Regions from separate parts of the Paenibacillus sp. 1A_MP2 genome, predicted to be linked through region 3. Evidence: riboswitches for the same ligand, from Rfam matches in the RefSeq annotation. Region 3 holds a riboswitch; each other region holds the start of a gene.
The links. A riboswitch is a leader RNA that binds a small molecule or an ion and turns the genes downstream of it on or off. The one in region 3 is predicted to bind thiamine pyrophosphate.

Region 1 (4,190 bases), 530 kb from region 3:
TTATAAAGATCCGGGATACACCCACATAAGTGAACATTCTGTGAACTCTACAACCATTGGAAAGCATCTCTTTAGAATCTTTATCATACAGGGAATGTATCTTTCCTATTTGACAACCCCGTAGTCCAGCCCTATGATATTCCTTAAAATGGCAGAATGATTCATCTACTACAAGGAGGATTTTGGATATGAGTTTTCAAAAGCGCATTGACCACGTCGGCATCGCCGTTCGTGATCTGGAGACCACACTCCGCTTCTATACGGAGATTGTTGGTCTTGAATTGAAAGACCGGGTAACCCATACCAACGGCGTCATTCAGCTCGCCTTTCTCGGCTTCAACGGAAGCAACGAGACCGAGATTGAGTTGATTCAGGGATACAGTGACAAGCTGCCTGCCGAAGGAACGGTGCACCATTTTGCCATCCATGTCGATGATCTTGAATCCGAATACAAGCGCATTAAGGCAACCGAGGCCGAATTTATTGATGGAGAGATCATTACACTGCCCAACGGTTACCGTTATTTCTTCATCTATGGACCGGAAAAGGAATGGATTGAGTTCTTCCAGCGCTAAGAATTGGAGCTGATTTGATGAACATTTTAATTACCGGAGCAGCCGGAAAAATTGGACGCGACTTATCTCAACATTTATCAGAGGCATTTCACCTGCGACTTACGGATCTGAATATCGACAGACTGCATACGTATTCTGGGACAGGCCATGAGATCATGGCACTGGATGTGACGGATGCCAAAGCTTGTCAGCAAGCTTGTGAAGGTATGGAAGTGGTTGTACATCTGGCGGGAGCCCCTCCCCGTATGCCGGCTTCTATGAATCCTTATTGGACATCAATATCAAAGGTACATTTAATGTATTCCGTGCGGCCAAGGATCAAGGCGTACGAAGAGTCATCCTGGCAAGCAGTGCACAGACGATCGAAGGGTATCCCATTGATGCCCAGATCTATCCGGACATGCCAACACGCCCACGGAATTTGTACGGGGTTAGTAAATGTTTTGGTGAATCGCTCGCCTCCTATTTTGCTTATACCGAGGGGTTACAAAGTGTTGCAATACGTATTGGGGCATATGATGATTTCCAACCGGATGGGCCGCCGCTGGAGGCTCGTGATATGAGCGCGTATATTAGTCCGGCTGACTTGTGTGATCTGGTGTTCAAATCGATTATAGCTACAGATCTGGAGCCCTTTACCATACTGCATGGGATCTCGAATAATCGGTTTAAACGCTTGAATCTGGAAACCACGCAGAAACAGGTGGGGTATGACCCGAAATCCGATGCTTTTGCACTCAGCCAGATTTCCTTATATGATTCGCCACGATTCGTCCCTCCATCCAGTTCCTGACTGGACATGCAACGGCCTCTGGCCTATAATTACACCTAGTAATGCCCGTAACTTCATAGTTTCCCAGGGGAGTCGGAATAGGCCGGCTGAGAGTGTATCCCACCAAGATACTGACCCTTAGACCTGATCTGGATCATGCCAGCGTAGGAATCGGAGTATATCGAATTGGCCCAGCCCAGCCTCTTTGCTGAGTGCCACATCTCTAACGCCTGCACGCGTCCCGGATTAACGGGGCGCTTTTTTAATGTTCTTTTTATAGCCAGAGAGCTAAAAAAAGTGACGTCATCCGGATCATAGCTGGTATAAATCTGTCGATTTATGCAAGAAGCTTGGATATGAAGCCAAGGAGCACCCGCGCCACTGGCCGGACAATATGAAGGAGAGAAATGAAGATGAGATGGCGTAAAATGATGGGATTGCTGCTCTTGTGTGTGCTGCTGGTAACTGTGGCCGCATGCGGCAGCAAAGAAGCTGCACCTTCAGGAGAGAACAGCGGAAGCAACACCGAAAACAGCAGTGAGGGTGACAATGCAGCCCTCAAGGATATTAAAGTGGTACTGGACTGGACACCAAATACGAATCATACCGGCCTGTATGCGGCCGTAGATCAAGGTTTTTATAAAACTGAAGGCTTAAATGTGGAGATTGTTCAGCCAGGTACCGGAGGCGCGGATACCATGGTTGCTTCGAACGAAGTGCCTTTTGGCGTAAGTTATCAGGAGAGTGTGACCCAGGCCCGCACACAGGGCGTACCGCTCGTGTCCATCGCTGCAGTTATTCAGCATAATACATCCGGATTTGCTGCTCCGGTAGATCGGAACATCAAGTCTCCCAAAGATTTCGAAGGCAAAACCTATGGTGGCTGGGGCTCCCCGGTAGAAGAAGCCGTAATGCAGTCCATTATGGAAGGCGAAGGTGCGGATGTATCCAAAGTGAAAAATATTAACATGGGCGATGCAGACTTTTTCACAGCTGTGAAACGCGATATCGATTTTGCCTGGATTTTCTACGCGTGGACGGGCATTGAAGCCGAACTTCGCGGCGAGCCGATCGACATGCTGTATGTGAAGGATTATTCCGAAGCCCTGGATTACTACACACCTGTGCTTGTGACGAATGAACAGACGATTCAGAATGATCCCGAGCTGGTTAAAGCGTTCTTGAAAGCGACTTCCGAAGGATATCAATACGCGATTGAACATCCCGAAGAAGCTGCCAACATTCTGATCAAGGCCGTACCGGATCTGGACAAGGATCTTGTACTCGCGAGCCAGAAATGGCTGAGTCCAAAATATCAGGATGACGCACCACGCTGGGGTGAGCAGAAGCAGGAAGTATGGCAGAACTACACGGATTGGATGTTTAGCAAAAAACTGCTCGATGAGCAGGTAGATGTGTCCAAAGCGTATACAAACGAGTTCTTACCCCAATAAAAATTGTTTAAGTTTAACTTTTTTTACACCAGAACGAAGAGTGCAGAACCCATCTGAAGAAGCGAAGCGGTCGCCTAAAAGCTTTCTTAAAGAAAGCTCCTTCGGAAGCATATGCTATCCCCGGATTTTCCCCATGGGGAAAATGGAATCAAAAAATCCGGGGATAACAGCGATCGGAAGAGGGTACTGCAATCGGAGTGGTAAAGTGTAAAGCTGGTTCAACTCATGCAATTTAACCCGAAAGGAAAAGTGATGTTTCATGGCAAGCACACTACTGAGCATTCAAGTCATTCCCAAAACGCCCAATGGCGAAAATTCCTATCCTTACGTTGATCGTGCCATTGAAGTTATTCAGCAGTCAGGCTTGAAATATCAGGTTAATCCACTCGATACCACGATGGAGGGAGAACTGGAGGAGCTGCTGGAGGTTGTCCGCAAAATGCATGAAGTTCTTGTGGAAGCCGGCAGCCCCAGCATCATCTCACAGATCAAGATCGCCCATAGCCCGAGCGGCTTCAGCATGGACACCCTGACGGAGAAATATCGCTAATGCATGCCTATTGGAAAAGCGTATGGCCGCCCTTCGTGGCGGTTATTCTCTTTATAGCGGTATGGCAGGGAGCTGTCTCCCTGTTTCATATCGAGAAATGGATGCTGCCTGCGCCTTCTGACATCGCCCATGAAGCGGCCTCTCAGGCCGAGCGACTTGGCATGCACGCATGGGCAACCATCCAACTGACATTGATCGGGTTTGCAGCAGGTACACTTACGGGATTACTGATTGCGATGGTGCTGCATCTGATTCCATTTTTGAAATCTGCACTCTATCCATTACTTATTCTTAGTCAAAATATACCGACCATCGCGCTCGCTCCGCTCTTGCTGATCTGGTTCGGATTTGGGCTGCTGCCCAAACTGATTACCATCATTCTGGTCTGCTTCTTCCCGGTGGCTGTAGCTGCCATGGACGGGTTGACCCGCACCGATGCGGCGATGATGAACTATATGCGCATGGCTGGCGCAAAACGCGGCTCAATTTTCTGGAAGCTTGAGCTTCCACATGCGCTGCCCTCGGTGTTCTCAGGGATCAAAATTGCCGCTACGTACAGCGTCATGGGTGCGATCATCGCGGAATGGATTGGAGCAGATAAGGGCATCGGGTATTATATGATGCTGCAAAAATCGGCCTATCGGACGGACCGTCTGTTCGTAGCAATCATGATTATTGTGGCACTGAGTCTGCTGCTCTTCCTGCTCATTGCACTACTGGAGAAGCTGCTCGTTCGCTGGCGACCGCAGAAGCGATAATTTTGAAATATGCCCTATATAAAGGTTAGGAAGTGATGACGAGATGACACCCGAACACAACGAGCGGGCAGCTGCTTCGCC
Region 2 (4,190 bases), 2.9 Mb from region 3:
GCTTTTATCCAAGGAATACCTGTAGGTAACCAAAAGATTAACAATTATGCCATTGGTGGTGGCAGACTGGTGAAGAAAACAGCGATTGTTGGCGGAGTTGATCCGTTGAGTGGAATCAAATATTATTACCCTTCCACATGTAGCAATGGTTACAGAGCCGAAGAAGTATTTATAAGTGCCAAACAAGCGGCAGGGCAAGGTTATTTTGAGTATAACTGTTCCAAGAATTAAAGGCAGTTTGTTTGTAATATAAAAGCGAGGTTGCATGAGATGTTTACATTACTTTCAGAAAAGGCAACACCTGTGCTAAAATAGGGTTTCGGAACGATAGTAATGTCCAATAGATAGGAGCAACCTCATCTTATGAGTTTATTGTCAGTAGAGAACGTGAGTCACAATTTTGGAGACCGTACTTTATTTAAAAATGTATCTTTTCGTTTACTTGCCGGAGAGCGTGTAGGCCTTGTTGGAGCAAATGGTGTGGGCAAGTCCACACTAATGAACATCCTTACCGGGAAATTGTTAAAGGACGAAGGGAAGGTCGAATGGACCCCCAAAGTTCGTTATGGATATCTGGATCAGCATACCAAGCTCACGCCTGGAAAAACGATTCGTGACGTGTTAAAGGATGCGTTCCTTCCCTTGCTTGAGTTAGAGAAAGAAATGATGTCCATCACGGATCAGATGGCAGACGCCGATCCGGACAAGCTCGAATTGTTGCTGGAAGAAATGGGTGACATTCAGGAGCAATTGGAGCAAGGTGATTTTTATCTGATTGATGTGAAAGTGGAAGAGATGGCGAATGGACTTGGCTTGTCAGCCATCGGTCTGGATCGTGACGTGGCTGCGCTTAGTGGTGGTCAGCGTACAAAGGTATTGCTTGCCAAGCTTTTACTCGAGAAACCCACTGCTCTTCTTCTGGATGAGCCGACGAACTATCTCGATGTGGAACACATTGAATGGCTGACGCGCTACCTGAAGGATTACCCGTACGCGTTTATTCTGATCTCGCATGATACGGAGTTTATGAATGAGGTCGTTAACGTTATTTATCATTTGGAGTTTGCCAAGTTGACGCGTTATGCAGCCAACTATAACAAATTCCTTGAAATGGCTGACATGAATAAGGCCCAACATATTGATGCTTATGAGAAACAGCAGGAGTATATCAAGAAGCAGGAAGATTTCATTCAGCGGAACAAAGCCCGCGCTTCCACTTCCGGTCGTGCCAAGAGCCGTGAGAAGCAGCTCGGCAAGATTGAACGGATTGATCGTCCAGACGAAGCAGCCAAACCCACGTTTAATTTCAAGGATGCCCGTGCGAGCAGTAAAACGGTCTTTGAGGGTATTGATTTTGAGATTGGATATTCGTATGCATTACTGCCCAAAATGACGATGACGATTGAGCGTGGCGAGAAAATTGCCATTGTTGGATGTAACGGTGTAGGTAAATCAACACTGCTCAAGACCATTTTGGGGAAAATTCCACCCCTCAGTGGTAAGACTTTCTTGGGTGATTATCTGGAAACCGCTTATTTCGAACAGGAAGTACGTGCAGGTAATATTACCCCGATCGAAGATGTTTGGAATGAATTCTCTCATCTGACACAGAATGAAGTCCGGGGCCATCTTGCACGTTGTGGATTGAAAAATGAGCATATCACCCGTCCGCTTAACGCGCTTAGTGGTGGAGAGCAAGCGAAGGTTCGTTTGTGTAAGCTTCTGATGCGTGAAAGCAACTGGATTTTGTTCGATGAGCCTACGAACCATTTGGATGTGACGGCCAAAGCAGAGCTGAAACGTGCCCTGCAAGAATTCAAGGGTACCGTGCTGCTTGTATCCCATGAACCTGAATTTTATGAAGGCTGGGTAACCAAAACGTGGGATGTTGAGGCGTGGTCCGAGAAACAATAGTTACTTCATACCAGACGAGCTATTTCGATAACTAGATTGTCTTCAGCAATGGATAAAGAACGTAATAAATGGAAAATGTACGGTGACAAAAAAGATGTCTATGGTAACATAGGCTACAGCTTCATATGAACACTAGGGGGGCCGCACGATGCGGCTGAGATGGAAGAATGCGATTCCGGACCCTTTGCACCTGATCTGGATCATACCAGCGTAGGGAAGTGGCGCGTTTCAGCTAATGACAAAGGGCGTTATCGTTGACTTTGCGATATTGCCTGCAAGATGAATCATGCGGTTTCTAGGTATACTACGTTGCGACTATGGATGGTTTTTATAGTTGGTTATACGTTATGTATAGAGTAATTGCATGCGACAGTCATTCAGTTGATCATGAATTTTAAATTCGTGGCCACTCCTCTACGGGAGTGGCTTTTTTTGTTGTTTTATACCAGCTTAAAGCACGCAAGAGGAGGGCGAACAGGACGGCAATCTTCCATGAACATGTAGGAGCACAATCATTTGAACTGCATGTCATTTCGCTAGGTAAGGGAGACATGTACTCTTTTCTAGATACGGCTAAGAAAGTATGGCGATGGATCGATTATATCCACATTCGGGAAAAAAGCTGACCCTAGAGCAGCAGATGTATTGGGCGCAAAGTCTAAAAACACAAGGTGTTCCATCTAAACGAATCGTTATGAACGGCTTAGATCAGCTGGCTCAACATGCGTGGTTGGGTGGTGTGCATTGGGGTCAAGCAGCTATTGAAGGCTATGATCTGGCTGAGTTAAATCGACTGAACCGGCTTCGTGTAGGCGTGTCAGTTCATTCTCTGAAAGAAGCAAAAGTTGCAGAAGAACGTGGAGCCGATTATCTCTTTTACGGGCATGTATACGAATCCGATAGTAAACCGAATTGCGAACCTAGAGGTCTTATTGCGTTGGCTGAAGTATGCTCCAATGTTTCGATTCCAGTGATTGCGATTGGCGGGATTAGACCGGAGAATATCAGGGCTATTCGTACTGCGGGTGCCAAAGGTGCTGCGGTAATCTCAACCATTTGGATGAACAGCAAGCCGGAGCTGGCTGCCGCTTCATTGCGGCAGGCAATCAGGGATTCAGAGAACGCCGAACCAAGGAGATGAGAACATGAGAGAGGAAGCAAGAAGCCAGAGCAGGAATCGTTCGGGTTATCATCCAGGAACAGTATTCAGGAGTAAAGGTGGAACAGAGATTCGAGGCAAGCTTCATGCGGAAACGATTATTGTTGGTGGAGGAGTTATTGGTAGTGCCATTGCATGTGAACTCGCCACCCGCGGTCACGACGTTCTTCTGGTTGAGCGTGCAAGAATAGGCGGGGGAACTTCCTGTGCAGCTGCCGGGATGCTTGCTGCGGACAGTGAGGAATTCACTCATGCTGTGATGGCGAAGCTTGCGCGGCAGAGCAGAGCATTACTTCACGAGCAGAAGGAGCGAATCCATTCACTTAGCGGAGTGGAAATGGGTTTGCAACAGCATGGATTTATTACTCCTTTTCGTTCATACAGTGAGGTCAGCAGCTACAAGAATAAACGATCGTCTTCCTTTTCTACAGAACATATTTGGTGGGATCGAGTGGCTGTCCAACAAGAAGCATCATGGTTAAACAGGGATACGTATGGCGCATATTACAGACCTTCCGAGAGCGAGGTTCTTCCTGTCAATCTAACGCAGGCTTATGTCAGATCGGCTCAGGCACTGGGTGCCAGGGTGATGGAAGGTGTACAGAATGTCTGTTTGCATACGGACATGAATGGAGTGCAAGGTATTGAGACTTCAATTGGAACAATGACTTCGAGAAATGTCATTATCGCTACAGGGTTACAAGGCGAAGAATTGATGAGACAAGTGGGCCTTGATACACCTGTTTTGCCTGTGAAGGGTGAAATTGCAGCCGTGCAGTTCTCACCCCACCATGTCGGTTACAGACCTGACAAAACGGTGTATGCAGAGGATATATATATTGTTCCCAAAGCGAATGGAGAAGTGTGGATTGGTGCAACAAGTCTTCCTGGAAGAACCGACATAAAGGTCTCCGTTCAAGGGATTCAGAAGCTGCTTTCAGCCGCGACAAATTGGCTGCCTGGTATGAAGGAAGCGCATTTTATCCGAGCGTGGGCGGGAGTACGTCCTTCGACTCCGGATGGGTTGCCTTATGTGGGTGCTTGTGAAAGTGTTCCGGGTTTATTCGCTGCTTTTGGACACTATCGTAATGGCATACTGCTTAGTGCGATCACGGGC
Region 3 (4,190 bases):
TGAGCGTAGCGCCTGCCTCCAAGCGAAATACCGGCTTCTGATCTTCTGCTTGAGATCCATCTCCCAGTGTGGAGGGGTTAGCTACATAGGTTTGGCCTTTGCCGTCAAACGTTTCACCCTTGGCTACAATAATTGTTGAGTTTACAACGGTAGGTGCAGCTAAAGCGGGGATTGCACCAAATAATGAAGCGACCAGACCGGCGGACAGCAACAACGTCAACATTTTTTTCATAACTTAAATCCTCCCTTATTCTGATATTTGGCGTACAAGCAAGAGCTTGTCCTTACGGAACCCCTTCAGAGGTGCACCTCTGGTTCGGAACCTACCCTAATCCTACCAAAAAAGGGATGTTACGATAATAATCATTAGCTTAGATATAGAAACGACAGCATCATGCCTGTGATCTCGGCATTTTTTGCAGCGCACTTCAACATCGGATGTGCCGATCTCAACTTCGGGTATGCTTCATTTACAACTCGTAATCTATGGTTAGATGCTCCTTTATCGTTCTGAGAAAAAATGAAAGACCACTTCATCTGTTTCCAGACAATGTGGTCTCTATTATTTTGATCTCTGATTTTATTTAAAAATTACACTTTAGGCTCCAAACCGTTGACGATATCCGCACTTCCGACATAATTCCTCCACCGCTTCCCGTTTGGAGAAACCATAGAACAGATTGTTTGCTCGTTCACCATCTACTATCTCCGAGAACGACTTTTCGTGAACGTTGCCCAAGTTAATTACACCCTCACCGTCGAGGCAGCATGGAACCACAGTTCCATCGACAAGCACAGCTGCTTGACTGCGAAGCGCATGACAGAAGCCTTTACCGTCATCTTCCGGTGCATCCAGACTCGGCCATTGGAATTCGTGATCCTGATTGAGGTACACATTATGCGCAATTTTCACACCGCTGCCTGGCACCACCTTTTCCTCAATGCGGAAATCCAGATTAAACTCCCGTTCAAGAACCTCCAGCGTCTCCCGGTTACGGTTCATCTGGGCATTTGTGAAGTTATCCTGTGTCAGATTCCAGAGACGGAAAGAAATAATAACATTGTGCTTCACTGCTTCCCGGACAAAAGACAACACATTGCCCAGATAGCCCTCACGATCTGTCGAACCTTCGTGTCCATCAAAGCTGTGCAAAGAAAAGTTCATCTGACGCAGCGCCGGTTTGCCGAGCAACTTGTGTTGGGTCTTGGGCAGCAGTGTACCATTCGTCGTAATGTTAACCTTGAACCCCTTCTCATGCGCGGAATCGAGTAACAAATCAATTTTGGGATGAAGCAGCGGCTCACCTTTGACATGTAAATAAATATGCTTGGTATGGGGTTTGATCTGATCCAATATATTGTTGAAGACTTCAGGGTCAATGAAATTTTTGGCACGTTTGGTCTGCGGGCAGAAGCTGCATGCCAGATTACATATACTTGTGATCTCAATATATACTTTCTTGAACGTTTTCAACTCGGGGTCCCCATTCTGCTCAGGAGGGAGAACAGTCCCACCCTCATTTATGATCCGGCCCATATGTGCCACCACTATTATATCGGGTTAGAGAGCCAAGGTAAATCGACCCGCATGTTAATTTTCTTTTCCTCCCTTCCCGGGCGTCTTCTTACTTGTACATCTGAGCAGTTGCCCTTCTGATCGAAGAGCTTAATTCGCTGTTCATTCAAACGGTTAGAATCTTGGGTTACTTTCCTAACTCACATTCCTCGCACTTCTTTTAGGACGCCCTCTTTACATTCCACTTGCATGTGATATATGCTGAACACACAACTGCATATCTTGAACATTGCACTAGGGGAGCCTTGCGGCTGAGACGAATCGAACGATTCGGACCCTTTGAACCTGATCTGGATTATACCAGCGGAGGGAAGTGGAGCGGCCTATCCGTAAGCGGATTTTTTCATGTTAATGATGAAATTTAATATGAATTGAACGTATAGACCCACTCATTTCTCTGGAAATGGGTGGGTCTTTTCGCGTTCTGCGGCAGATCAGAAGGTGTAATTAAAGATCCCGCAGTTTGAAGTTTGAATCAGAAGGGGGAACGGGACGAGATGGATAACGACATAACCATTCACAACATGAGCTTTGCTTTCCCGAAAAAAAGGGATTCCCCGTGCTCTCCAATGTGTCGATGCGTGTAGCGGAAGGCGAATTCGTCTCCCTCATCGGTTCCAGCGGCTCCGGTAAAAGCACTCTCTTCAAGCTGCTGGCAGGCTTGCTTGAGCCAACCCACGGAACCATCGAAATTCCGTGGGTTCGCGAAGGAGAGCGGCTTGGACGCGTGGCCTACATGCCGCAAAAGGACCTCCTGTTATCTTGGCGAACCGTCATGGAGAATTGCATGCTCCCCTCCGAACTTGCTTCAGGGCGGCAGGACAAGGCAAAGACGCAGGCGGACATCCTGGCTGGCCTCGACAGATTTGGCTTATCCGGCTACGCGCATGCGTATCCGTACGAACTGTCCGGCGGCATGCGGCAGCGAGTCGCAATGCTGCGCACCCTGCTTACAGGCGGCCAGCTGATGCTGCTGGATGAACCATTCGGTGCACTCGATGCCCTGACCAAACGGGAGATGCATCGCTGGCTGCTAGAACTCTGGGGAAGTTTGGGCAAAACCGTGTTGTTCATCACGCATGATATTGAAGAAGCCTTGCTGCTCAGTGATCGAATTATCCTGTTAACTCCAGGGGGACAAAGCCAACAGCTGCAGGATATAACGGTACCTTTGCCGCGTCCAAGACATTCAGACATGATCTATGAACCGGCTCTCGTTCAGATGAGACGACTACTGGAGGAACAATTGCATGCGAAACGGTAACTGGAGATGCAGCATGAAGGATAGTGTAAAGCGTTGGCTTGCCCGTTATGGTCTGTTTCTCTTGCTCATGCTGTTACTGCTCGTCATCTGGGAGTGGATTGTGAATATGGGATGGGTGCCCTCCTTCATCATTCCAGCCCCTACGGCAATTGCCAGTTCGCTATATGAGCATCGCCGACTCCTGTTGGCTACACATTTACCTGCTACCTTGATGGAGGTTGTCGTTGGTTTTGGCTTGTCCATTGGTGCCGGAATTGCACTTGCGACAGGCATGCATATGAACCGATCCATTGAAAAGGCGTTATATCCCTTCATCGTAATTAGTCAGACGATTCCACTAATCGCTTTGTCCCCGTCTTTATCCTGTGGTTTGGCTACACGCTGTGGAGCAAAGTCGCGGTGGTATTCCTGATCGCGTTCTTCCCGATTGTCGTGAGCACCTATGATGGCCTGCGCCAAGGTGATCCGGAACAGCGTGAACTGCTGCTGACGATGGGGGCCAACAAGTGGGATATTTTTCGTAAACTCCAGATTCCACTTGCCCTTCCCTCCTTCTTTTCAGGACTGAAGATGTCTGTGGTGTACTGCGTAGTTGGTGCAACGATTGGAGAATGGCTCGGCGGAAGTAAGGGCCTTGGCTATTTCAGCCGCAGAATGTCGAGCAATATGAACACGGATGCCATGTTCGCCGCTATTGTGCTGTTATCCCTGCTTGGTATTGCCCTGTTTGTACTTATTGCATGGCTGGAGAGAAGATTCGCTACAAAACGTCATGCAGGTAGATTTTAAAACAGAAAAAGGAAACGAGGAACTTTAAATTATGAATACAAAGCATATCTATTCCCTGCTCCCCCTCCTTCTTATAACCCTGATGCTGATCGTTAGCGGGTGCGGAAATACGGGTACCAACACACCTGCTATTGATTCAGCTCCCGATGTAAAAGATACAGAATCATCTGCGACCAAAACGTCATCAGATTCCAAAGATAAGCTGTCCATCATGCTCGATTGGTACCCGAATGCAGTACATTCCTTCATCTATGTTGCACAGGAGAAAGGTTACTTCACGGACCAAGGTCTGGATGTCGATGTCCAGATGCCCGCCGATACGAATGACTCACTCAAGCTTGTTGCTGCGGGGAAAATCGATCTGGCACTAAGCTACCAGCCGCAAATTTTGCTCGCGCGTGGGGAGAACATTCCTGTACGTTCCATTGCAGCCATCGTTAGGCATCCGCTTGTGCATCTGTTGACTGAAGCAGATGGTAAAGTAAAGTCGCCAAAAGATCTTGAAGGGCTCACTGTCGGCTATTCCTCAATTCCCCTGTACGAAGCGATGGTGCGTACGAT

Region 1: linked by a shared signal. The riboswitch ahead of ACTWJ7_RS33375 (ABC transporter substrate-binding protein) and the one ahead of ACTWJ7_RS30850 (ABC transporter ATP-binding protein) in region 3 are both predicted to bind thiamine pyrophosphate.
Region 2: linked by a shared signal. The riboswitch ahead of ACTWJ7_RS16240 (thiamine phosphate synthase) and the one ahead of ACTWJ7_RS30850 (ABC transporter ATP-binding protein) in region 3 are both predicted to bind thiamine pyrophosphate.

Annotation. Positions count from the first base shown of each region.
Region 1 is NZ_JBQQCS010000001.1:6,793,086-6,797,275, forward strand. It holds gene ACTWJ7_RS33365 (VOC family protein) at 189-575, shown strand; partial or broken gene ACTWJ7_RS33370 (NAD-dependent epimerase/dehydratase family protein) at 593-1,368, shown strand; TPP riboswitch at 1,424-1,536, shown strand; gene ACTWJ7_RS33375 (ABC transporter substrate-binding protein) at 1,761-2,801, shown strand; gene ACTWJ7_RS33380 (thiamine-binding protein) at 3,061-3,351, shown strand; gene ACTWJ7_RS33385 (ABC transporter permease) at 3,351-4,109, shown strand; gene ACTWJ7_RS33390 (ABC transporter ATP-binding protein) at 4,153-4,190, shown strand, end outside.
Region 2 is NZ_JBQQCS010000001.1:3,312,543-3,316,732, forward strand. It holds gene ACTWJ7_RS16230 (hypothetical protein) at 1-231, shown strand, start outside; gene ACTWJ7_RS16235 (ABC-F family ATP-binding cassette domain-containing protein) at 364-1,914, shown strand; TPP riboswitch at 2,039-2,148, shown strand; gene ACTWJ7_RS16240 (thiamine phosphate synthase) at 2,504-3,055, shown strand; gene thiO (glycine oxidase ThiO) at 3,060-4,190, shown strand, end outside.
Region 3 is NZ_JBQQCS010000001.1:6,261,297-6,265,486, forward strand. It holds gene ACTWJ7_RS30840 (pectate lyase) at 1-232, opposite strand, end outside; gene ACTWJ7_RS30845 (radical SAM/SPASM domain-containing protein) at 599-1,474, opposite strand; TPP riboswitch at 1,803-1,905, shown strand; gene ACTWJ7_RS30850 (ABC transporter ATP-binding protein) at 2,136-2,840, shown strand; partial or broken gene ACTWJ7_RS30855 (ABC transporter permease) at 2,854-3,629, shown strand; gene ACTWJ7_RS30860 (ABC transporter substrate-binding protein) at 3,661-4,190, shown strand, end outside.